3 regions of the Mesorhizobium sp. M0296 genome follow, and region 2 is predicted to be linked to each of the others. Evidence: riboswitches for the same ligand, from Rfam matches in the RefSeq annotation. Region 2 holds a riboswitch; each other region holds the start of a gene.

Region 1 (6,795 bases), on a different contig from region 2:
CAAGACGACTATCACGGATGCCACCGTCAAAAGAAGCAGGGCCTTGCGTCGTGTTGGCGCCGGTCGGCATCAGAGCTGCTTTAGGCCAGAGCCGGAAAGCTTTTGGCCGGCGTGCTGGCGTTCTTCGGCCTGGGCGCGGTTTTCGCGACACTCGGCCTGCTGGCGGCGGCCTGCGGCTTCGTCACCTGGCGCTATCTGCCCAAATCGCTTTGATGTGCGAGCGCCGCATGGCGCTCGCGCACCCAGCTGTGGAAGCGGTGCAAGTCGTATTCCTCGGGCATCAGCACGCCGGCCTTGTGGCGCATCGAGCGCAGGCCCATCTGGTTGACCTCGCAGATATCAGCATCCTCCTCCAGCACCTGGGTACCGAAGGCGACAATGTTGTCGATATCCGCGGCCGGATCGGCGAGCGCTTCGCGTCGCGGCAGACGAGCAGCCAGTTGCGATACCAGATGGCCTCGAGATCGCGCTGATAGGCTGCGATGTCCCAATAGGCTGTTTGACGGCAGCGTCGGCTCGGGCCGCGTCAGGCCGTTGTAGGGATCGCTTGTTCGGGCTGGGTTGCATGCCGGCTTCCTCCCCACCGCCAGCCGACACCCGGCTGCGAAAATTGTCAATCGCGGCGCCGGTCTGCGAACTTGGCGAGGCGGCGCATTCGCCACACGATCCGGCGGAATTTGGTTTGCCGGGCGCGGCGATTCTGCCTATAGTCGCTGATGTCGTCGGTTCCGTTTGGAACCAAGAGGGAATGCGGTGCGGGCGAAATTGTTTGCCCAATGCCGCGGCTGCCCCCGCAACTGTGTGCGGTAGTCCTCTCCATATGCCACTGAAGGTTCGCCTTCGGGAAGGTGGGGAAGGGCGCTGATCCGCGAGCCAGGAGACCTGCCGGCGACAGGAAACTGACTTCTATGCCCTCGGGTGGAGGGCGAAAGGACAAGACATGAATACCGCTTCCGTTTCGCTCGGCGCTTCCGCCTCCTCGCAGTCGCGTCTCATGCAGCTGGCGCTTGCTGCATTCCTCGGCATTTTCGTCATGGGCTTTGTCGGCTTCTCGCATATCGATGCGGTCCACAATGCCGCGCACGACTATCGCCATTCGATGGGCTTTCCCTGCCACTGACAAGGGGCTGACATCATGACACTGTTTCGCAACGTCGTGTTCATCGCGGCGATCGCAGGGCTTGTGGCCGGCGTGGCTCTCGCCTGCATGCAAGCCTATGCCACGGTGCCGCTCATCCTGAAGGCGGAAATCTACGAACAGGCCGGCGGCGGCCATGACCATGCCGCGGCACCTGCGGCACCGGCCGAAAACGCCGCGGGCACGACGGCTATGAGCAGCGCCGCGCCGGCACCGGCTGAAGCAATGGCTCCGGCGGAAGGCGAAGGCTGGGCGCCGGCCGACGGTTTCGAACGCTTCGCCTTCAGCGTCGTTGCCAATATCGTCACCGGCATCGGCTTCGCGCTGGTCCTGGTCGCGGTTTCGGAATTCGCCGGCGGCATCGGCAACTGGCGCCAGGGCGTGTTCTGGGGGCTTGCCGGCTTTGCCGTGTTCACGCTGGCGCCGGGCCTCGGCCTGCCGCCGGAACTGCCGGCGATGCCGGCGGCCGACCTTGTCCAACGCCAGATATGGTGGTGGGCAACAGTGGTGGCGACAGCGGCCGGTCTCGGCCTTATCGTCTTCCGCAGATCGCTGCCGCTGGTGGCTCTTGCCGTGGCGTTGATCGTTGCGCCGCATATCGTCGGCGCGCCGCAGCCCGATAGCTTCGAAACGGCGATCCCGGAAGGCCTGCACCACCAGTTCTTGGTGGCGGTGACGCTGACCAATCTGGTGTTCTGGCTGGTGCTCGGCGCGGTCGTCGGCGTGGTGCGCGGACGCTTCACGGGCACGGCGACCAGCCTGCGCGACAGCTTTGCCTGACCGCGCTGCCGGGGCACTGACCCTGGTCATCGGCGGTGGGCGCTCCGGCAAGAGCGCGCATGCCGAGAGGCTGGTAACGGCCTGTCCGGCGCCGTGGAGCTATATTGCCACCGCGCAAGCCTATGACGAGGAGATGCGCCAGCGCATCGCGCTGCACCGCTCGCGGCGCGGCGCCGGCTGGACGACCATCGATGCGCCGCTCGACCTTGCCGGCGCGATCGGAGCGCTGCCTGACGGCCAGCCGGTGCTGATCGACTGCCTGACGCTGTGGCTGACCAACCATATGCTGGCCGACCATGATGTCGAGGCCGAATGCCGGAGGCTGGCCGATGTGTTGTCGCGGCCGCGTGGGCCGTGGTTCGTGGTGTCCAACGAGGTCGGCCAGGGCATCGTGCCGGACAATGCGCTGGCAAGACGGTTTCGCGACGCCGCCGGTCGGTTGAATCAGGATGTCGCGGCTGTTGCCAGCACCGTGCTTTTGATGGTGGCGGGGCTGCCGCTCAAGGTGAAATGACATGGCTGATACTGTCGATCCCAAGGACGAAGAACGCCACCGCGCCAAGATGGCCAAGCGCAAGGCGGTGCAGGACGCCGAGGTCGCGGCCAAGACGGTCGAGAAGGGGCTGCTGATCGTCAACACCGGACCGGGCAAGGGCAAGACCACGGCCGCCTTCGGGCTGGCGCTCAGGATGCTCGGCTATGGCAAGCGCGTCGGCGTCGTCCAGTTCATCAAGGGCAAGTGGCACACCGGCGAGAAGGACGCGTTTGCTAGTTTTGGCGATCGCGTCGTCTGGCACGCCATGGGCGAGGGCTTTACCTGGGAGACACAGGACCTGAAGCGCGACATCGCGGCGGCCGAGGCTGCCTGGGCGAAAGCGCTGGAGCTGATGGCCGAGCCGTCGATCAGCCTCGTGGTGCTCGACGAGCTGAACATCGCGCTGCGCTACGACTACCTCGATCTCGAAAAGGTGGTCGCGGCGCTGAAGGCGCGTCGCGAAGGCCTGCATGTCGTCGTCACCGGCCGCAACGCCAAACCGGTATTGGTCGAGGCGGCCGATCTGGTCACCGAGATGGGCGTGACCAAGCACCACTTCTCCGCCGGCGTGAAGGCGCAGCAGGGGATCGAGTTCTGAGGGGTGTTGCTGGGGAGGCAGAGGCGCGGTGTCTCGACCTCTCAAGATTTGGGTTCCTCGCCCGCCGCGAAGCGGGGGAGAGGTGGCCGCGAAGCGGCCGGAGAGGGGGCTTTCGTAGAGCGCGGTTCCCCTCTCCGTCTCGGCTTCGCCGAGCCACCTCTCCCCACTTTCGTGGGGCGAGGAACCCAAGCTGGAACTAAGCTGCGAACCTTCAAGGCTGAAGGCGCCCTATTTTGTTCTTGCTTTGTGCCGGCAGCTATGCTACTAATTTCGGTATGGTGCTAATTGGCTCCAACGACCCGTCGCTTGGCGGGTTTTTTGTTTCCGCTCGATCTCGAGCGCAGATCACGCCAAGATAACAACCACCGCGACCACGCCGAACAGCGCGATCAGCAGAAAATCGGCAGTCCGGTAGAGTTTCAGCGCCCGTCGGATGTCGGTGCTCTCGACATCATCGCGCCGGCCGCCTTCGCCCATCAATGCGTCTTCGACCATGACGCCGTCATAGGAACGGGGGCCGGCGAGCGCCAGGCCGAGCGCGCCGGCCATCGCTGCTTCCGGCCAGCCGGCATTGGGCGAGCGGTGTTTTTTCGCATCGCGCCGCACGGCGTGCCAGGCGCCGTTGGCGTCGGCGCCCTTGACCAGAAAAGCGGCGAGTACGATCAGCAGCGCCGTCAGCCGCGACGCCGGCAGATTGATCCAATCGTCGAAGCGCGCAGCCGCCCAGCCGAAGGCTTCGTGGCGCGGGGTGCGATGGCCGATCATCGAATCGGCGGTGTTGGCGGCCTTGTAGGCGACGCCGCCGGCGAGCCCGCCGATACCGAGCCAGAAGGCCGGAGCGACGACGCCGTCGGAGAAATTCTCGGCCAGGCTTTCGATCGCGGCGCGGCAGACAGCGGCCCTGTCGAGCTTTTCCGGGTCGCGACCGACGATCCGCGAGACGGCAATGCGGCCCATGTCCAGTCCGCCGCTGTCGAGGGCGTCGGCGACCGCTTCGACATGCTCGGCCAGGCTCTTCTGCGACAGCAGCGACGTCGCCAGGATTGCGGTAACCAACAAGCCGAGGGGAATGCTCCAAAGCAAGGTTTCGAGCCAGAGGGCGAGGGCGGCCGGCACCAGCACGATCACCAGCAGCGTGACGACGCCCCAGCCGCGACGGTGGGCGTCGGAATCAGTGGCGCGGTTGAGCCTGCGGTCGAGAAAGGATATCAGCCTGCCGAACCAGGTGACGGGATGGCCAATGGCATCGAAGAGCCGGGCCGGGTAGCCGAGTACAAGTTCGATGGCCAGCGACAGGAAAGTGATCAGGATCGGCATGAAGGCTCTTGATGGAGTGACGGCGGCAGTGGACCACGGCGGAAGCCTTGGCCGGGCGAGGGCGCTTTTCCCTCACGCGCCGCTGCCTTTCGTCGACCTCTCGACCGGGATTAATCCGCACTCCTACCCGCTTTTCGATTTGCCCGCCACCGCCCTGTCGCGATTGCCGGAAACAGCGCGCGGCCGCGACTTGGCTGAACGCGCGGCAAGCGCCTATGGCGCCCCGTCGGCGGCGAATGTCGCAGCGGCGCCCGGCACGCAGATCTTGTTGCCGCGCGTCGCTTCCCTGGTCAGCCCGGGCACGGCGCTGGTGCTCGGGCCGACTTATGCCGAGCATCGGCGGGCAGCGGCGATCGCCGGCCATGCGGCGGCTGAAGTCGATGATTTCGAAGCCCTGGCGGCGGCCGACCTTGCCGTCGTCGTCAACCCCAACAACCCGGACGGGCGTGTCGTCGAGCGCGAAAGATTGCTTCGACTTGCCGGGACATTACGAGCCAGAGGTGGGCTGCTGGTGGTCGACGAGGCTTTCATGGATGTCGGCCCGCGCAGCGAAAGCCTGGCCGGCGACGTCGACCAGGGCGGCATCGTCGTGCTGCGTTCGTTCGGCAAGTTCTTCGGCCTGGCCGGCCTGCGGCTTGGCTTTGCACTGGCCGATGCGCTGACGGTCGAGCGGCTGGAGGCGCAATTCGGGCCATGGGCGGTTGCCGGGCCGGCGCTCGAATATGGCATAAGGGCGCTTGCCGATACCGGCTGGCAGGCCGGGATGCGGCGCCGTCTGGCCGAGGATGCCGCACGGCTCGATACGCTGTTCGGCCGCTTCGGCGTGCCTGTCGCCGGTGGCACCGCGCTGTTCCGCTATATCAGGCTGGCGAACGCTGCCGGCCTGTTTTCGGCGCTTGGCCAGCGCGGCATCCTGCTTCGGCATTTCGCCGATCGTCCGGATGTGCTGCGCGCCGGCCTGCCGGGAGCCGACGAAGAATGGCGGCGGCTCGAATCCGCACTTGCCGGCTGGGCCTCGCGGCGCGACGATGATGCCAAGGGAGAAACGATCCAATGATCCATGTCTGCTCGCTGTCCAAAGTCGAGGAAACGGTAACGAAGACCGGGGCCGGCCGGCTGCTTTCGCTGCTTGCCGCCGGAACGGAGGTGATGCGACCGGCCTCGATCACCAGGGAAAACCATCTGCATCTGGTCATGCATGACATTGCGGTGGCGCAAGAGGGCATGACGATGCCGGGCGAGGAGCATGTTCTGAACCTGCTCGATTTCGCACGGCAATGGAATCGCTCGCGGCCGCTGGTGGTGCATTGCTATGCCGGCATCAGCCGCTCGACCGCCTCGGCCTACATCATCGCGGCAGCGCTGGCGCCGAAGCGCGACGAGGCCGAGTTGGCCGAGACGCTGCGCGCGCTGTCGCCCACGGCGACACCCAATCCTCGGCTGATCGCAATTGCCGACGCACTGCTCGATCGCAGAGGCCGGATGATCGAAGCGATCCAGGCGATCGGGCGCGGCGCGGATGCTTTCGAAGGCACGCCGTTCGAATTGAAAATCTGAGCCTAAAAACAAATTCCAGGAAAAGTGCGCAGGAGTTCTAGCACACGGCCAAGGGGCGAATGATGATCGGGAGAATTTTGGCCATGGTTGTTGGCGTGGTCTGCGCGACAGGCAGCGCCATGGCCGCGTCCATGCCGGCTCTCAAGTCGATCGACCTGGCAGCGCTCCAAGCCACTGTCGAGGGTTTGGCCAAGGAACTTATGCTGCCCGGTGCCATGGTTTTGCTCAAGACTCCGCGGGGCAACCTCGTCTTCGGCTACGGTACGACTGAACTGGGTGCCACGAACCCGCCGCGCGCCGATACCCACTTCCGTGCGGCCTCGAACACCAAGACGATGACCGCCGCTGTCATCGTGCAACTGGTGCAGGAAGGGAAACTGAGCTTCGCCGATCTGATCTCGAAATACGTCCAGCGCGTTCCCAACGGCGACGAGATAACCATTCGGCAGCTCATAACAATGCGGAGCGGCCTCCCTAACTTCACCAATGCGCCGGAACTTGCCGAAAGCCTGGACAAGTATCCTTACAGGGTATGGACCGCTGATGAAGTACTCGGCATGGCGTTCAAACGGCCGCCGGACTTCGCGCCGGGTGCCGAATTCGAGTACAACAACACCAACTACTATCTGCTCGGCCTTGTTGCCGAGAAGATCGACGGCAAGCCGCTCTCGACCATCTTCCGGGACCGCCTGTTCGGGCCGCTCGGCATGAAGAACACCGCGTTGCCGCCGAGCACGTCGAACGCCATCCCCGAGCCATACTCAAACGGCTATCTCTACGGCAGTACTTCATACGCCCTGGCTGATGTGCCCTATCCGGACGACCTCCAGGCTGCGGCCAGGGCGGGAACGCTCAAGCCCAACGACGACA
Region 2 (6,795 bases):
TTGAAGGCAGCGTGAACACGCCGGTTCGTGAGGGGATCGGTGTTCACGCCCCGCTCAACGAACAGTTCATCGACTGTAGGACCGAACCAGCGGTCAAGCCCTCCTCTTTGCCCTTGTTTAGCCGCTGGACCGCTTTCCAGATGCCTTCCCCCCGGTTCGCTGTCCATCATGCCGACCAAGCGAGCGTAGAGGATGCCCGCGAGGGCCTGGAAATGCTTGTTGGTGAGCGGCTGAGGGCCTTGCCTGAACCGCTGCCAGAACTCATGGAGCGCAGCGTCCGTCTCGCGATGCCGCCTCTTGGCCTCGCGGGGTCTTTGGTATCGAGGCTGACCTTGACGGTTGTGACCGCTTTCACCGTTCTGATGGTGCCGCCAACGGGAATTGTCACCCTTCCATCGAGTGGAATATCCTTCAAATCGGCAGGCGCGCGTTGCCGAAGAGTAATACAAGCCAGTCTTCTTATGCTGCCAAGGTCCGGGCATTCTCAAGCTCATGTGTACCACCCCTGTGTACCAGACAGGCGGCAAAAAGACCAAGAAAGTCAGATAGTTGTTCCCTATCAAAGGGAGTAAGCTGGTGTTGCGGGAGAGGATTGAAACTTCTCGGTGTGATGACATCGTGGCGAAAAGCCCGGCTGCGAGATGGCACCAGACAATGGGCGTTGCTGCGTGACCTGGAAAAGCCCGAACTATGGACCGAGTGTTATCACGTGCCAACCTGGGTCGAATATGTTCGCCACAACAACAGGCAGACCCAGGATGACGCCGAAATCGTTGCGCGCCTGGAAGCGCTGCACCGTGGCGATTGCCCGCCCAAGACGCATTACAAGATCGAACGCCAAACCGTGCGCGTGCACGACGATTTGCCGCTCAGGCCTCACTCGGGACAGGACTTGAGCTGGCCCGATGGTTTGCGCGCGGTTACCTTGAGCCGGTGGCTGCGAACGAGCAGTTCGAGACGTCGGCCTCGATCCTCCGCAACACGGCGCTGCACCGGGCCTCGGGTGCTCCCCTCAAAATCGTTGTGTCGTGTCACCGAGGGCATTACGGCCAACCCGTTCCAAATGGGCAACAGCCTCGCCATTGAGTCGAATGTGGTCGCGAGCAGATCACCAAAGAGGCGGTCGGAACCTTGGAGCCGAAGTTCGATGCCGAGATGGCGTTCGCATGATGCGGCAAGCAGCACCACGGCCTTGCCGGTATGTTTGCCGCCGGCAGCCGACGAACTCCTATCCTCCTGGACCGCTGTGCGTCATTGCTTTGATTTACCGGCCGCTCAAGGCTTCCACAGTTTTCGCTTTCGAGGCGACTTTTGGGAACATACCAACGGAAATTTAACATAACGACATAAACATTTCTTTATGCGGCATTGACTAAGAAGCGAACTGCTGTAATTGTCTCCCGTGTCGTGGTTCTCCGTACGGCGCTGCCGCAGCGGAGCTAAGAGGGAAGCCGGTGCGATGCCGGCGCTGCCCCCGCAACTGTTAGCGGCAAGCCAACCCCACTCATGTCACTGAGGCGAATAGCCTTGGGAAGACGGGTAGAGGCTATGACCCCGCGAGCCAGGAGACCTGCCACGGCGAATTACGTCCACGGGCGGGGTGTCTCGGTGGCCGCTGCAGCCTGGCGTTCGTGCCGACCTGCTAGCGCCTTCCTTGTCACCGACGCCCCAACCATCGGGGTATGGCATGACTGTCTCTCAGCAAATTCCTGTAGCAACGCTCGGCGTGCCGCGCTTCGGTCGTCGGCGAGAACTGAAATTCGCGCTTGAAAGCTACTGGTCCGGAAAATCGTCCGCTGCCGACCTTCTCACGACGGCGAAGGCGCTCCGTGCCGCTAGCTGGGAGGAGCAGCGCGATCGCGGCGTGTCGAAAATCCCGTCGAACGACTTCTCGCTTTACGACCATGTGCTCGACACCGCAGCCATGGTCGGCGCCCTTCCGTCCCGTTACGCCTGGAATGGCGGCGAGATCCCACTCGACATCTACTTCGCCATGGCGCGCGGCAACCAAGGTCAGACGGAGGATTGCGGGCACGGTGGTCACCAGCATGCGGCTTATCGGCCTGGTGTAACCGCGATGGAAATGACCAAGTGGTTTGACACCAACTATCATTACATTGTGCCGGAACTAGACGATGATCAGACGCTCGCCCTTTCGTCGACGAAGCCGGTTGATTACTTCCTCGAGGCTAAAGCCCTGGGCATTCACACACGCCCAGTCATCCTTGGACCGGTCACCTTCCTCAAGCTGGCGAAATCGCCTGCCGAAGGCTTCGATCCCATCGCGCTCCTACCACGGCTTCTGCCCGTCTACGAGCAACTCCTGCGGAGCTTGAAGCTGTCGGGTGCCGATTGGGTGCAGATCGATGAGCCAGCGCTTGTCCTCGATCTGAACCCGAACGAACGAGCTGCGTTCGAATTCGCCTATGGCCACCTGTCAAAAGCCGCGCCCGAGTTGAAAATCATGCTGGCTACCTATTTCGGGCCCCTGGGAGACAATCTCGAAACCGCGGTTTCTCTGCCCCTGGCCGGGCTGCATATTGATCTCGTGCGCGCTCCCGAGCAGCTGGAAACGGTGGGTCGGCTCGCACCGAAGGATCTGGTGCTCTCGCTTGGCTTGATCGATGGCCGCAACGTCTGGCGTGCGAACCTGCCCGCCATTCTCGACCGCATCAAACCGATCGTCGCCGGCTGGCCCTTGGACCGCGTCGAGATCGCGCCTTCGTGCTCGATGCTGCATGTGCCGATCGACCTGCGCATGGAGACAGAACTCGACGCCGACATCAGGTCGTGGCTCGCCTTCGCGGCCCAGAAGACCGACGAGTTGGTGTTGCTTGCCCGGGCCCTGTCCCAAGGCAGGGATGCGGTGGCAGGCGCGTTGAAAGCGTCTGCCGAGGCTGCCGCCACTCGCGTGACATCCACGAAGATCCATGACCCGCTTGTTGAGGGGCGGATCGCCAGCATTGACGACAGCATGAAGCGACGAGAGAGCGCTTTTGCCGAGCGCTCCAGAGTCCAGGCCGGCACGCTCGGGCTGCCGCCGTTCCCGACGACGACCATCGGGTCCTTCCCGCAGACGCCGCAGGTACGCAGGGCGCGGGCCGCTCATGCGAAGGGCCAGCTGAGCTATGTCGACTACGAGACCTTCCTGAAGAAGGAGATCGAGGCTGCAATTCGCTGGCAGGAAGAGATCGGGCTGGACGTGCTGGTGCACGGTGAGTTCGAACGAAACGACATGGTACAGCATTTCGGCGAGCAGCTGTCCGGCTTCGCCTTCACCCAGCATGCCTGGGTGCAGAGCTATGGGTCGCGTTACGTGCGCCCCCCCATCATCTTCGGCGACGTATCGAGGCCCAATCCGATCACGCTGCGCTGGTGGCAATTCGCCCAGTCGCTTACGGAAAACCCTGTGAAGGCAATGCTCACAGGCCCGGTGACCATTCTCAACTGGTCTTTTGTTCGCGACGACGTACCCCGCTCCGAAGCATGCCGCCAGATCGCGCTCGCCATCCGCGACGAGGTGACGGATCTCGAATGGTCCGGCGCAAGGATGATCCAGATCGATGAGGCCGCGTTTCGCGAAGGATTGCCACTGCGCCAGTCTGATTGGAACGACTATCTCGACTGGGCTGTCGAATGCTTCCGGATCGCTTCAACGGGTGTAAAGGACGCGACTCAAATCCATACCCACATGTGCTACTCGGAGTTCAACGAGATCATCGACGCGATCGCTGAAATGGATGCGGATGTCATTTCGATTGAGACGTCGCGCTCGAAAATGGAACTGCTGGACGCCTTCACGAGCTCCAAATATCCGAACGAAATCGGGCCCGGAGTCTACGACATTCACTCACCACGTGTCCCGGAAGTCGGGGAGATTTCGGACCTCGTCATGCTTGCCCGCGACCGACTGTCGGATGCCCAACTGTGGGTAAACCCGGACTGTGGCCTCAAAACACGCAAATGGGAGGAGGTCCGCCCTGCCCTCATGAACATGGTCGCTGCAGCACGTGCGCTCCGGGAGAAAGTGTAGGCCTGAGGGTTTCCTGGTTGCTCACCATGTGGTGAGTTGCCAGCTGCCGCATGTCGGCTGTGAATGTGCCAAAACGCGATCACATCCTTTGAAATAAGTCACTCGAGCGAAATGTGCACTTTCCTTCGGCACGTGTATTAATCGCGCAGGAGTAAAGGGTACCGTTTTCTCCCTGTGACGTGTCGAGTTCGAAGGGGATGTGATTGGCGTCGAGACCAGCATGCCAAGTGCACTGTTCTCGATCAGTTCGTAGCGGACTTCTCGGCTCGGTTCATCGAAATGCGCGGGTACATACATGACAGGTTCCTTCACTGGCCGCCGGGTTCGCTATTCACCGGTTGACATCCGATGGCAAGCGTTCCAACGCGGCGGCGATCTGGCGCTTCGCTGCTGAGGGCAGAGGCAGGATGGGACGCGGGGGGTCGGCACGGCAAATGTCGAGCAATTCGGCAAGTGCATAGACGACGCGAAGGCTCGAGAACTCCTTGAAGAGGCTCCAGAGCGGCGCAAGCGTGGCATCGATCCGTCGCGCTTCGGCCGCATCGCCCTGTTGCGCCGCCGTGACGATCTTCACGCAGACCTCGGGCAGGATGCCGGCGAGGACGCTGTACCATGTGTCGGCCCCGGCGATCATGGCCTCTGCGGCGTTCCAGTCGCCGCTGTAGCCGATCGAGAACCCTTCCGGCACAGTGCGCCTCTGGTCGGCCAGATGGCTCTTGATCGCATCGCCCTTGTCTGTCGGATTCTTGATGGCGACAATCCCAGCCACCTTTGCCAGGCGGCTGACAAGGGGTGGACTGAAATGGAAATGCGTCGTTCCTGGATTGTCGTAGACGACGATCGGCAGGCCACTTTCGCGCGCCACAGTGGAGAAATGTTCGAACACCTCGTCATCAGTAAGCGGGGTGTAGGAGGCGGCGGCAAGCAAACCCGCAGCAGCTCCAAGGGCCTTGGCGTCTTGCGCGAGCCCCACGGCTTCATCGGTGCGCAGCCCGCCTACACCCACCAGGACCGGCATTCGCCCCGCGGTTTCGTCCAAGGTCTCGGCGAGCGTCCGTCGCCGTTCCTCGCGCGACAGATACATGTAGGTGCCGGTGCTGCCGAGAAGACCGATGGAATCGACCTGAGCGGTGCCAAGCCGAGCAATCAGCCTGCGCAGGGCAACGTTATCGACGCGGCCGTCACGATTGCTCGGGGTGATGGGGAACGCGGAAAGACCGCTCAGGAATGCCATGGCAAGGCTCCAGATCTATGTGTGAGCGCAGAGGTGGCCGCACGCCAAGTCATCACAAGACGTCCAAAGCCCGCCGCAGATCGGCGATCAGGTCATCGGCGTCTTCGAGCCCCACCGAGAGACGCATGAGGTCCTCGCCGACTCCGTCGGCCAAATGGGCATCCTTGCGGATCGGCTGCCGAGCACGTGTGAGGCTTGCTGGATGATAGATGAGGCTGTCGGTATCGCCGAGGCTGACAGCCCGGGTGATCAGGTTGAGCCGGTCCATCATCCGGCACGCGCCTTCGTATCCAGCGCGAAGGCCAAAGGCCAACATGCCCGACCCGTTGGACATCTGCTTTCGCGCCGTCACCTGATCAGGGTGCGAGTCGAGGAAGGGATAACTCACCCATGCCACCGCCGGGTGCGCCTCGAGCGCCCGAGCCACCGCAAGGGCCGTGCCGCTGTGCCGTTCCATGCGCAGCGTGAGCGTCTTCAGACCGCGCAGGATCAGGAAGGCTGACATGGGCGAGAGCGCTGCGCCGGTGATGTAGCGCAGGCCCGTTTCGTGCAGCGTGCGGAGCGTTGGCGCGTCGCCCAGAAGCGCGCCCCCAAGGGCATCGCCGTGCCCATTGATGTACTTGGTCAGCGAGTGGAGCACGAGGTCTGCCCCATGTTCGAGCGGCCGCTGGAGCGCGGGGGAAGCGAAGGTGCTGTCGACTGCAATCTTTACACCGCGCGCGTGGGCGCGCTCGGCAATGGCAGCGAGATCAAGGATGCGGCTCAGCGGATTCACCGGCGTCTCGAAAAAAACAAGCCGGGTCCGCTCGGTAATCGCGGCATCGAGATTTTGAGGATCGGACAGGTCGACCGCGACGACCTTGATGCCGAAGCGGGGGACCGCCTGTTCGACCATGGCAAGCGTGTTCGCATAAAGCGTCCTGTGGACGATGAGTTCATCGCCTTGGGACAGGAGCGACAGGATCAGTGTGCCGAAAGCCGCCATCCCCGAGGCAACGACCAAACCTGCCTCGGCTCCTTCCAGATTGGCGAGCCGTTGCTCGAGGATCTCCGTCGTCGGATTGTATTCGCGCGCATAGAGCCTTCCGCCAAGCGCGGCGGCGGCCTCGTTCGCTGCCACGCTTTCGAATCCATAGGTCGAGGTCAAGAAGACTGGCGGCTGAACGGCATTGGAAAAGCCGGCGGGATCGTAGCCATGATGGATCGCCCGAGTGGCGAATCCGGGACCGGTGTCGTTGAGCGACCGCGTGAGAGCATCGGTTTCCGATTGATAGGAGCGGGTCATTCGGCCTCTGAGATCTTTCTTGGGTTTCCGAAAGATTGACGGCAAACTGGCCAATGTGAAATATCCAGTTGGCGATGAATGAAATGGTCCAGTCTTCAAGTGCCGGTTCTGCAGGTCGCACGCACGCGATGGGTGCACGCCAGATCTACGAGGCTCTTCGCGAGCAGATCCTCGGAAGTGTCTACGAAACCGGCAGTCAGCTGCCGTCCTCCCGAGGCCTCGCAAATGACCTTGGGGTTTCGC
Region 3 (6,795 bases), on a different contig from region 2:
CAGTGCGGCGAGATCGTCATCGATCGAATTGCGCAGCGGATGCCAGAGCCCGCGCCGCCGTGCCGACAGCAAACGCTCGGCAATCACCTTTGCCGCCGCCGGGTTCTCGCGCAGGATGAAGGCGCGCACCACGGGGTCGCCAAGATAGGCGTCGTGCACCGCCTCGATCAGCGTGCCCGATATGGCATGGGTAGTCTCAGCAAAGCCGACAAGCCGGTCGACCGTCTCGGCGAATTCCGAGGCGCCGCGCGGGCCATGACGCATCTGGCCGGCGATGAAGCGCGGATTGACGGCGCGTGCCCGCACGACGCGCGACACGGCCTCACTGATCGAGCGCGGCTTCGGTCTTTGCGGGTCCGTGGTGTCGAGCACGATCACGTCGGCGTTTTTGCCGAGGGCGGCAAGTGCTGCCGAAAAGCCGCCGATGAAGGCGACGTCGGCCGAGCCTTCGAGGATGTCGCGGCCGGGGTCGTCGCCGGTATGAACCAGAAGGTCGGCCTCGGCGAGGCGATCCTCGAACGCGCCGGGCGCCGAAATGCCTTTGCCCTCGGAGCCGCCATAGGCGTGCGAGGTGGCGGCGAGATAGGTGCGGCCGATCTCTTCGCGCGCTGCCCAGTCGCCGCTCGACAACAAGTCCTCGACGCCCGCGCCGTAAGTGCCCGGCGAGGTGCCGAAAATACGCGGGCTGATCTTGCCGTCGATGCGGGTCCTAGCGGCGAGCGGGTTTTCCGAATCGTCCTCGTCGCGGGTCGCCACCGCGTTGGCCGCGGCGTCGATCAGCGCGATCTGGGTCGGGAACATGTCGCGGAACAGGCCCGATATGCGCCAGGTGACATCGACGCGCGGACGGCCGAGTGTTGCCGGCGGCAGCACATCTATGCCGGTGATGCGGCCGGTGGCGGAATCCCATTGCGGCCGGCAGCCCATCAGCGCCAGGCCTTGCGCGATCTCTTCACCGCCGGTGCGCAGCGAGGCCGAGCCCCACAGGTCGATGACCAGCGAGCGCGGCCAGTCGCCATGCGATTGCATGTAGCTGCGGACCACTTCTTCCGCTGCCATCTTGCCCAGATCATAGGCGGTCGGCGTCGGCATGGTGCGCGGGTCGGCGGTAAACAAATTGCGGCCGGTGGGCAGCACATCGCTCCGGCCACGCGCCGGCGCACCGGCCGGACCGGCAGCGACGTGGCGGCCGTCGAGGGCGGCAAGCAGCGCGGTTTTTTCAGCTGCCGCACTTTGCCGCCGTACCGGATCAGCCTCGCCTTCCGGCAAGCGGCCGTAAATGTGCAGGCCGTCCTTGATGGCGAAATCCTTGAGATCGCAGAGCCAGGCGTCGATGCGGCGCAAAGCCTCGTCGGCTGCGTCGGTCCTGGCGACGCCTGCCTCTGAGGCGAGGCCGGTCTTTTCCGCCGTCTCGACGATCAGCTTCGCCAGGCGGTCGCGGCGGCGGCGGTCGAGCCCGTCGGCCTGGGCATATTCGTCAACCAGTCGTTCAAGCCTGTGCTGGTTTTCGTCCAGTCCGGCGCCGGTCAGCGGCGGCGGCAGATGGCCGAGCGTGACGGCGGCAATGCGCCGCTTGGCCTGCGCTGCCTCTCCCGGGTTGGAGACGATGAAGGGATAGATGACGGGCAGGGGACCGGTGACTATCTCGGGAAAGCAGTTTTCGCTGAGCGCCACGGTCTTGCCGGGCAGCCACTCCAGCGTGCCGTGGGCGCCGACATGGACAATTGCATGGATGCCGAGCGACTTGCGCAGCCAGAGGCCAAAGGCGACCAGCGCATGGCGCGGCGGCAGCGTCGGGTCGTGATAGTCGGCGCGGCGGTCGGCTGGGCGCCCGCGGTCAGGTGCGAGTGCCACGGTGACGTTGCCGAAGGTGGCTGCGCGGAAGGCGAATTTTGCGGCGGCAGGCGCTTGAACACCCCCCTCTGTCCTGCCGGACGTCTCCGGCAGGACAGAGGGGGGTGCCTCGCACAAACTTGTGTCATCTGCCGCATTCCCCCATGCGGCCGTCACGGCAGCTATCGCTTCAGCAGGCAATTCCGCCGAGTACCCGAGATAGTCCTCAAACCCCAACCCTTCACCTCCACGCTCCAGCACCTCCAGCAACTCGCGCGGCGTTTGCGGAATCCTTTCAACGGCGTAGCCCTGTTCGCTGAGGTCGTGCAGCATTGCCAGCACGCTGGACGGCACGTCGAGACCAACCGCGTAGCCGGTGCGACCGGGGGCGCTCGGATAGTCGGGGATCAGGATGGCGAGCTTGCGCTCCGCACGCGGCGTCCGCTGCAGGCGCACGAAGGCCTCGACACGGTTCGCCACTTGCGCCACGCGGTCGGGTTCAGGCCGGTTGGCGAAGGCGCGGAAGGCCAGCGCCGGGTCGGTTTCGCTTTCGCCCTTGAATGAAATGGCGCCGGCCAGGATGCGGCCGTCGAGCTCGGGCAGGACGACATGCATGGCAAGGTCGGCGGGCGCCAGGCCGCGTTGATTGGTTTGCCAGATGTCGCGGCGGGTGGTCGCGACGATGACCTGGAACACCGGCACGCCGGCGCGGTCGAACAGGGTTTCGACACCGGGCTCGGCACCCGAGGCGAAAGCTGTGGCGGTGATGGTGGCGGCAGGCTTCAGGGTTGCGAGCGCGGTTTCGACAAAGGCGAGCGACGCCGGGTCCTTGAGGCTGGAGACGAACATAGGCACGGGAGCCATGCCGCGGTGGCGCAGGGCTTCGAAAAGCGCGTCGATGGGCGCGACATCGGCGGCGAGCAGCATCGAACGGTAGAAGAGAATTGGCACGACGTCCCCCTCCCCCTCGAGGGGAGGGTGGCCCGCAGGGCCGGGTGGGGTCGTCACGACAGTGCGCGACGTTTTGTGTAGGCGCGCTTCGGAGAGGACCCCACCCCCGGCCTGCCGCCGGACCCTCCCCTCGAGGGGGAGGGGGACGCCGCGTTCTACGACCCCCAGTCCCGGCTCGTAAAATCCCGCCTTTGGCACGCTAACAGGTTCGGCTACCGCCGCACCCGATCCAGCGAGACTTGCCAGCCTCTGCACCAGCGCCGTCATATTTGCCGGCCCGCCCTCGCGGAAATAGCCAAGCAGGGCGTCCAACTCCTCGCGCGGCAGCGTCGAGCCATCGATCAGTCGCAAATCCTCGTCGTGGCTCTCGCCCGGTAGCAGCGCCAGCTTGATACCGCGATTTCGCGCGATAACGGCGAGCTGGTCGCAGCCATAGCGCCACCAGTCATAGCCGCCGAGGATGCGGACCAGAATGACCTTGGCGTGGCGGGCGACGCTGTCGATCCACAGGTCGACGGACATCGGATGGCGCAGGTCGCGCAAGGCGGCGAGCCGCATCGACGGCAGGCGGTGCGCATCTGCCTTCCACGCCGCCGCCAGCCCGGCCAGGTCGCTGTCGGTGAAGGACAGCGCCACGACATCCGCAGGCGTTTGCCTGAGATCGACAGGCTCGGCGAGATCGTCGAGCGAGGCGGATGTGGTGGTGAGGATGTGCATCGCGGCTCGTACCTGGGGTCAGCCGGCGAGGATACGCTCGATGGCCGGGCGGTTCAGCCCTTTCAGGCCGATGACGACCAGGCGCGAGCGGCGGTCGTCTTCAGCGGTCCAGGCGCGGTCGTAATAGTGGTTGACGCGCGGACCGACGGCCTGCAGCAGGAGCCGCATCGGCTTGCCGCCGACTTCGACGAAACCCTTGACGCGCAACACGTTTTCTTCCTCCGCCGCCGTGGCGACCCGTTGTGCGAGCTCGTCCGGGTTGGACACAGACGCGATGTCGATGACGAACGAGTCAAAATCGTCATGTTCGTGGTCGAGCTCGTCGTCGTGGTGGGTCTTGCGGTTCTCGATGTCGTCCTCGACGGCGAGGCCGAGGCCGAGCAGCACCGACGGGTCGACCTTGCCTTGCGAAGTCGGTACGATCTTCACCGCCCGCGCAACGTGCTTGCCGATGACGGCATTGGCACGGGCCGAGCCGGCTGCGTCCATCAGGTCGCTCTTCGACAGGATGATCAGGTCGGCGCAGGCGAGCTGGTCTTCGAACACTTCCTCGACCGGATCGTCATGGTCGAGCGTCTCGTCCTGCGCGCGCTGGGCCTGCAGGGCGTCCATGTCGTTGGCTACGCGGCCATCAGCCAGCGCCGGTCCGTCGACCACGGCAATGACGCCGTCCACCGTCACGCGGCTTTTCACCGACGGCCACTGGAAGGCCTGGACCAGCGGCTTGGGCAAAGCGAGGCCGGATGTCTCGATCAGGATGTGGTCGACCCTCGGCGTCAGCGACAGGATCTGGTCCAGCGCCGGTACGAAATCATCGGCGACGGTGCAGCAGATGCAACCATTGGCCAGCTCGACGATGTTTTCCTCGGGGCAGGTGTCGATGGCGCAGCCCTTCAGAATCTCGCCGTCGATGCCGATGTCGCCGAACTCGTTGACGATGATGGCCAGGCGCTTGCCTTTGGCGTTTTCGAGCAAATGGCGGATCAACGTCGTCTTGCCGGCGCCGAGAAAGCCGGTGACCACGGTGCAGGAAACGCGTGAAAGGGAGGCAGCGGTCATGTCAGGTCCTTCAAAAGGTCGAGGGGAGGGATGCGGGCAACAAGGCCGCGCTTCAGGCAATCGGGACGGCCGCGCCAAGGAATGAGCCCATCCGTCGAGGTGGCAAACAGCTTTGCCCCGGTGACGAGATCGGCGCCGCTGGTCGTGGTCAGATCACCGAAGACGTAACTCCAGCAGCCGTCGCGCAGCATGGCCGCGCTGAGCCGGCGCTTGCAATTGCCGAGGCATTCGACGGTGCGGATTTTGATGTTTTCGCTGGAAGCGGCGCGGCGCGTGTCCTCTGCGAGCAGTTCGCCGGCGCGCGGATGAGCGTCCGAACCGGTCTCGTCACGGCATGACGAGCAGACGATGACGGTAACGCCGGCCGGGGAATCACCAAGGCCGGACAATAAATCCGCTGTCTCAGCCGGAAAACTGCTGTCGCGTTCCAAATCAGGCTCCTTGCCCGGAAAACCCGCCAGGCGATCGGATTCTTATGTCCTAGACGGCAGGTCTCCTGGCTCGCGGGTCATCGCCTGGGTGCCGCCTTCCCGGGAACATCCCAGTGGTTTTCGGCCTTGGCTCGTCGCTTACAGTTGCGGGGACAGCCGCGGATTTGAAATCGAGATTTCGCACCGCATTCCCTCTTGGCCCTTGCCGTTGCGGGCAGGGGACCGTCTGGAACGGATTTAGGCTTGTGGGGGTAGTCGTGTCAACGCACGTCTATGGCGGGTAATGGATCAGTTTGAAATTCCGACGTGAGTCCGCGCCACGCTATGGAGCGCGATAGCACAATATGTATCCGCTCCTTTCAATCCAGGTATCTATGAAGTTGCGGCATAGGTGCTGACCCAGCCTGTAACGCTCGGAATAGCCGGCAAATACGAGAACTACGAGGACCGCCAAGAGGACAAACTTAGTTCGACGGCGGATAGTTATAACGCTTTTCATAAGGGCCACGCACCATAGGATTTTCAGCTTCCTTCCCCGCGATCAACGCCACAATGTCGCCGATCTCCCAAAGCTTGCCTGTGCGAGTTCGTTGGGATCGCGTGGGCGCTTGGGGTGCTTGGCCATCGTATTGCTTTGCTAGCAGGACTGCGGTAGCTGAGTTCGCATTCCGGGTTGGCTTGGTGATGCTCGAAATGTGCGCGCATGCCATTGACCGATGCTCTGTGCACCTTACCCAGCTGCTTGCATGAAGCGCATCGCACGCCGCCGTTCATTCCGGCGACGTCCTCGACGGGGCTCAAATGCCATATTCCGTTTTGAACGATTTCTACGTGCGACCTGTCCGGTGTAGCCATTTCTCGATCATAGCGTAGAGCTAGCCAAAGCGCAGGTAGAAAATCTCCGAAATTTCAAACTGCCCACTACCCTACGGCGGCAACATCCGCTAGCGGCTGGCCAAGGTCGCCGGCAGCTGTCACCTCGATGCGCTCAAGCCCGAGCCAGCCCTGCATCTGCTTCAATTCCTCGAAGAGTTCGGCTGCGGTTTGCAGCGAGGCGCCGGGCTCCGCATAGGCGGCATGGACGCGCAGTACGCCGGCCGGGCGGTCGGCCCTGAGGTCAACGCGCCCGACGATGCTGTCGCCGAGCAGGAATGGCAGCACATAATAGCCATACCGGCGCTTTTCGGCCGGCGTGTAGATCTCGATGCGGTAGTGGAAATCGAACAACCGCTCGGTGCGCGACCGCTCGAAGACGACAGGATCGAACGGCGCGAGCAAGGCGCGCGCCTCGATCTTGCGCGGCAAACGGGCGTCCTTGTGGAGATAGGCTGTTTTGTTCCAGCCTTCGACGCTCACCGGCAACAGGTCGCCGGCCTCGACCAACTCCTCGATGCGGCCCTTGATGTCGGCGGGCGAGAGGCGGAAATAGTCGCGCAGGTCTCCTGCCGTGGCGATGCCGTGGGCGCGGGCCGAGATGCGCAGCAATTCGCGGTGAGCATCCTCGGGACAGGGAACCGGTAGCGCGAGTACCGCCGGCGGCAATACGCGCTCCGGCAGATCGTAGAACCGTTCGAAGCCGCGGCGATGCGCCGTGGTGATGCGGCCGGCCCAGAACAGCCATTCGAAGGCGTGCTTGGCATGGCTCCAGCCCCACCAGCCGCCCGAACCCTTCTGCCCTTCGAAAGCCGACGCTGCGATCGGGCCTCGTTCGGCGACCTCGCGATAGATGTCTTCGATATAGGCGGCGTGCTCGCGGCCCCATTTGGCCAGTCCGCTGTACATTTCGTCGCCGCCCTCGGCCCGC

Evidence for each region. A riboswitch is a leader RNA that binds a small molecule or an ion and turns the genes downstream of it on or off. The one in region 2 is predicted to bind cobalamin.
Region 1: linked by a shared signal. The riboswitch ahead of NKI97_RS12185 (CbtB domain-containing protein) and the one ahead of metE (5-methyltetrahydropteroyltriglutamate--homocysteine S-methyltransferase) in region 2 are both predicted to bind cobalamin.
Region 3: linked by a shared signal. The riboswitch ahead of NKI97_RS29355 (DUF1636 family protein) and the one ahead of metE (5-methyltetrahydropteroyltriglutamate--homocysteine S-methyltransferase) in region 2 are both predicted to bind cobalamin.

What each region holds. Positions count from the first base shown of each region.
Region 1 is NZ_JAMYRZ010000010.1:44,268-51,062, forward strand. Features, by position in the region: gene NKI97_RS12180 (SRPBCC family protein) at 192-617, opposite strand; cobalamin riboswitch at 707-904, shown strand; gene NKI97_RS12185 (CbtB domain-containing protein) at 941-1,120, shown strand; gene NKI97_RS12190 (CbtA family protein) at 1,136-1,918, shown strand; gene cobU (bifunctional adenosylcobinamide kinase/adenosylcobinamide-phosphate guanylyltransferase) at 1,911-2,432, shown strand; gene cobO (cob(I)yrinic acid a,c-diamide adenosyltransferase) at 2,434-3,051, shown strand; gene cbiB (adenosylcobinamide-phosphate synthase CbiB) at 3,397-4,368, opposite strand; gene cobD (threonine-phosphate decarboxylase CobD) at 4,367-5,425, shown strand; gene NKI97_RS12215 (tyrosine phosphatase family protein) at 5,422-5,925, shown strand; gene NKI97_RS12220 (serine hydrolase domain-containing protein) at 6,045-6,795, shown strand, end outside.
Region 2 is NZ_JAMYRZ010000016.1:36,042-42,836, reverse strand. Features, by position in the region: partial or broken gene NKI97_RS17130 (MFS transporter) at 602-880, shown strand; cobalamin riboswitch at 1,392-1,592, shown strand; gene metE (5-methyltetrahydropteroyltriglutamate--homocysteine S-methyltransferase) at 1,688-4,033, shown strand; gene NKI97_RS17120 (dihydrodipicolinate synthase family protein) at 4,365-5,267, opposite strand; gene NKI97_RS17115 (trans-sulfuration enzyme family protein) at 5,320-6,552, opposite strand; gene pdxR (MocR-like pyridoxine biosynthesis transcription factor PdxR) at 6,636-6,795, shown strand, end outside.
Region 3 is NZ_JAMYRZ010000043.1:11,956-18,750, forward strand. Features, by position in the region: gene cobN (cobaltochelatase subunit CobN) at 1-3,501, opposite strand, end outside; gene cobW (cobalamin biosynthesis protein CobW) at 3,520-4,560, opposite strand; gene NKI97_RS29355 (DUF1636 family protein) at 4,557-4,991, opposite strand; cobalamin riboswitch at 5,030-5,233, opposite strand; gene NKI97_RS35560 (hypothetical protein) at 5,514-5,846, opposite strand; gene NKI97_RS29360 (winged helix-turn-helix domain-containing protein) at 5,913-6,795, opposite strand, start outside.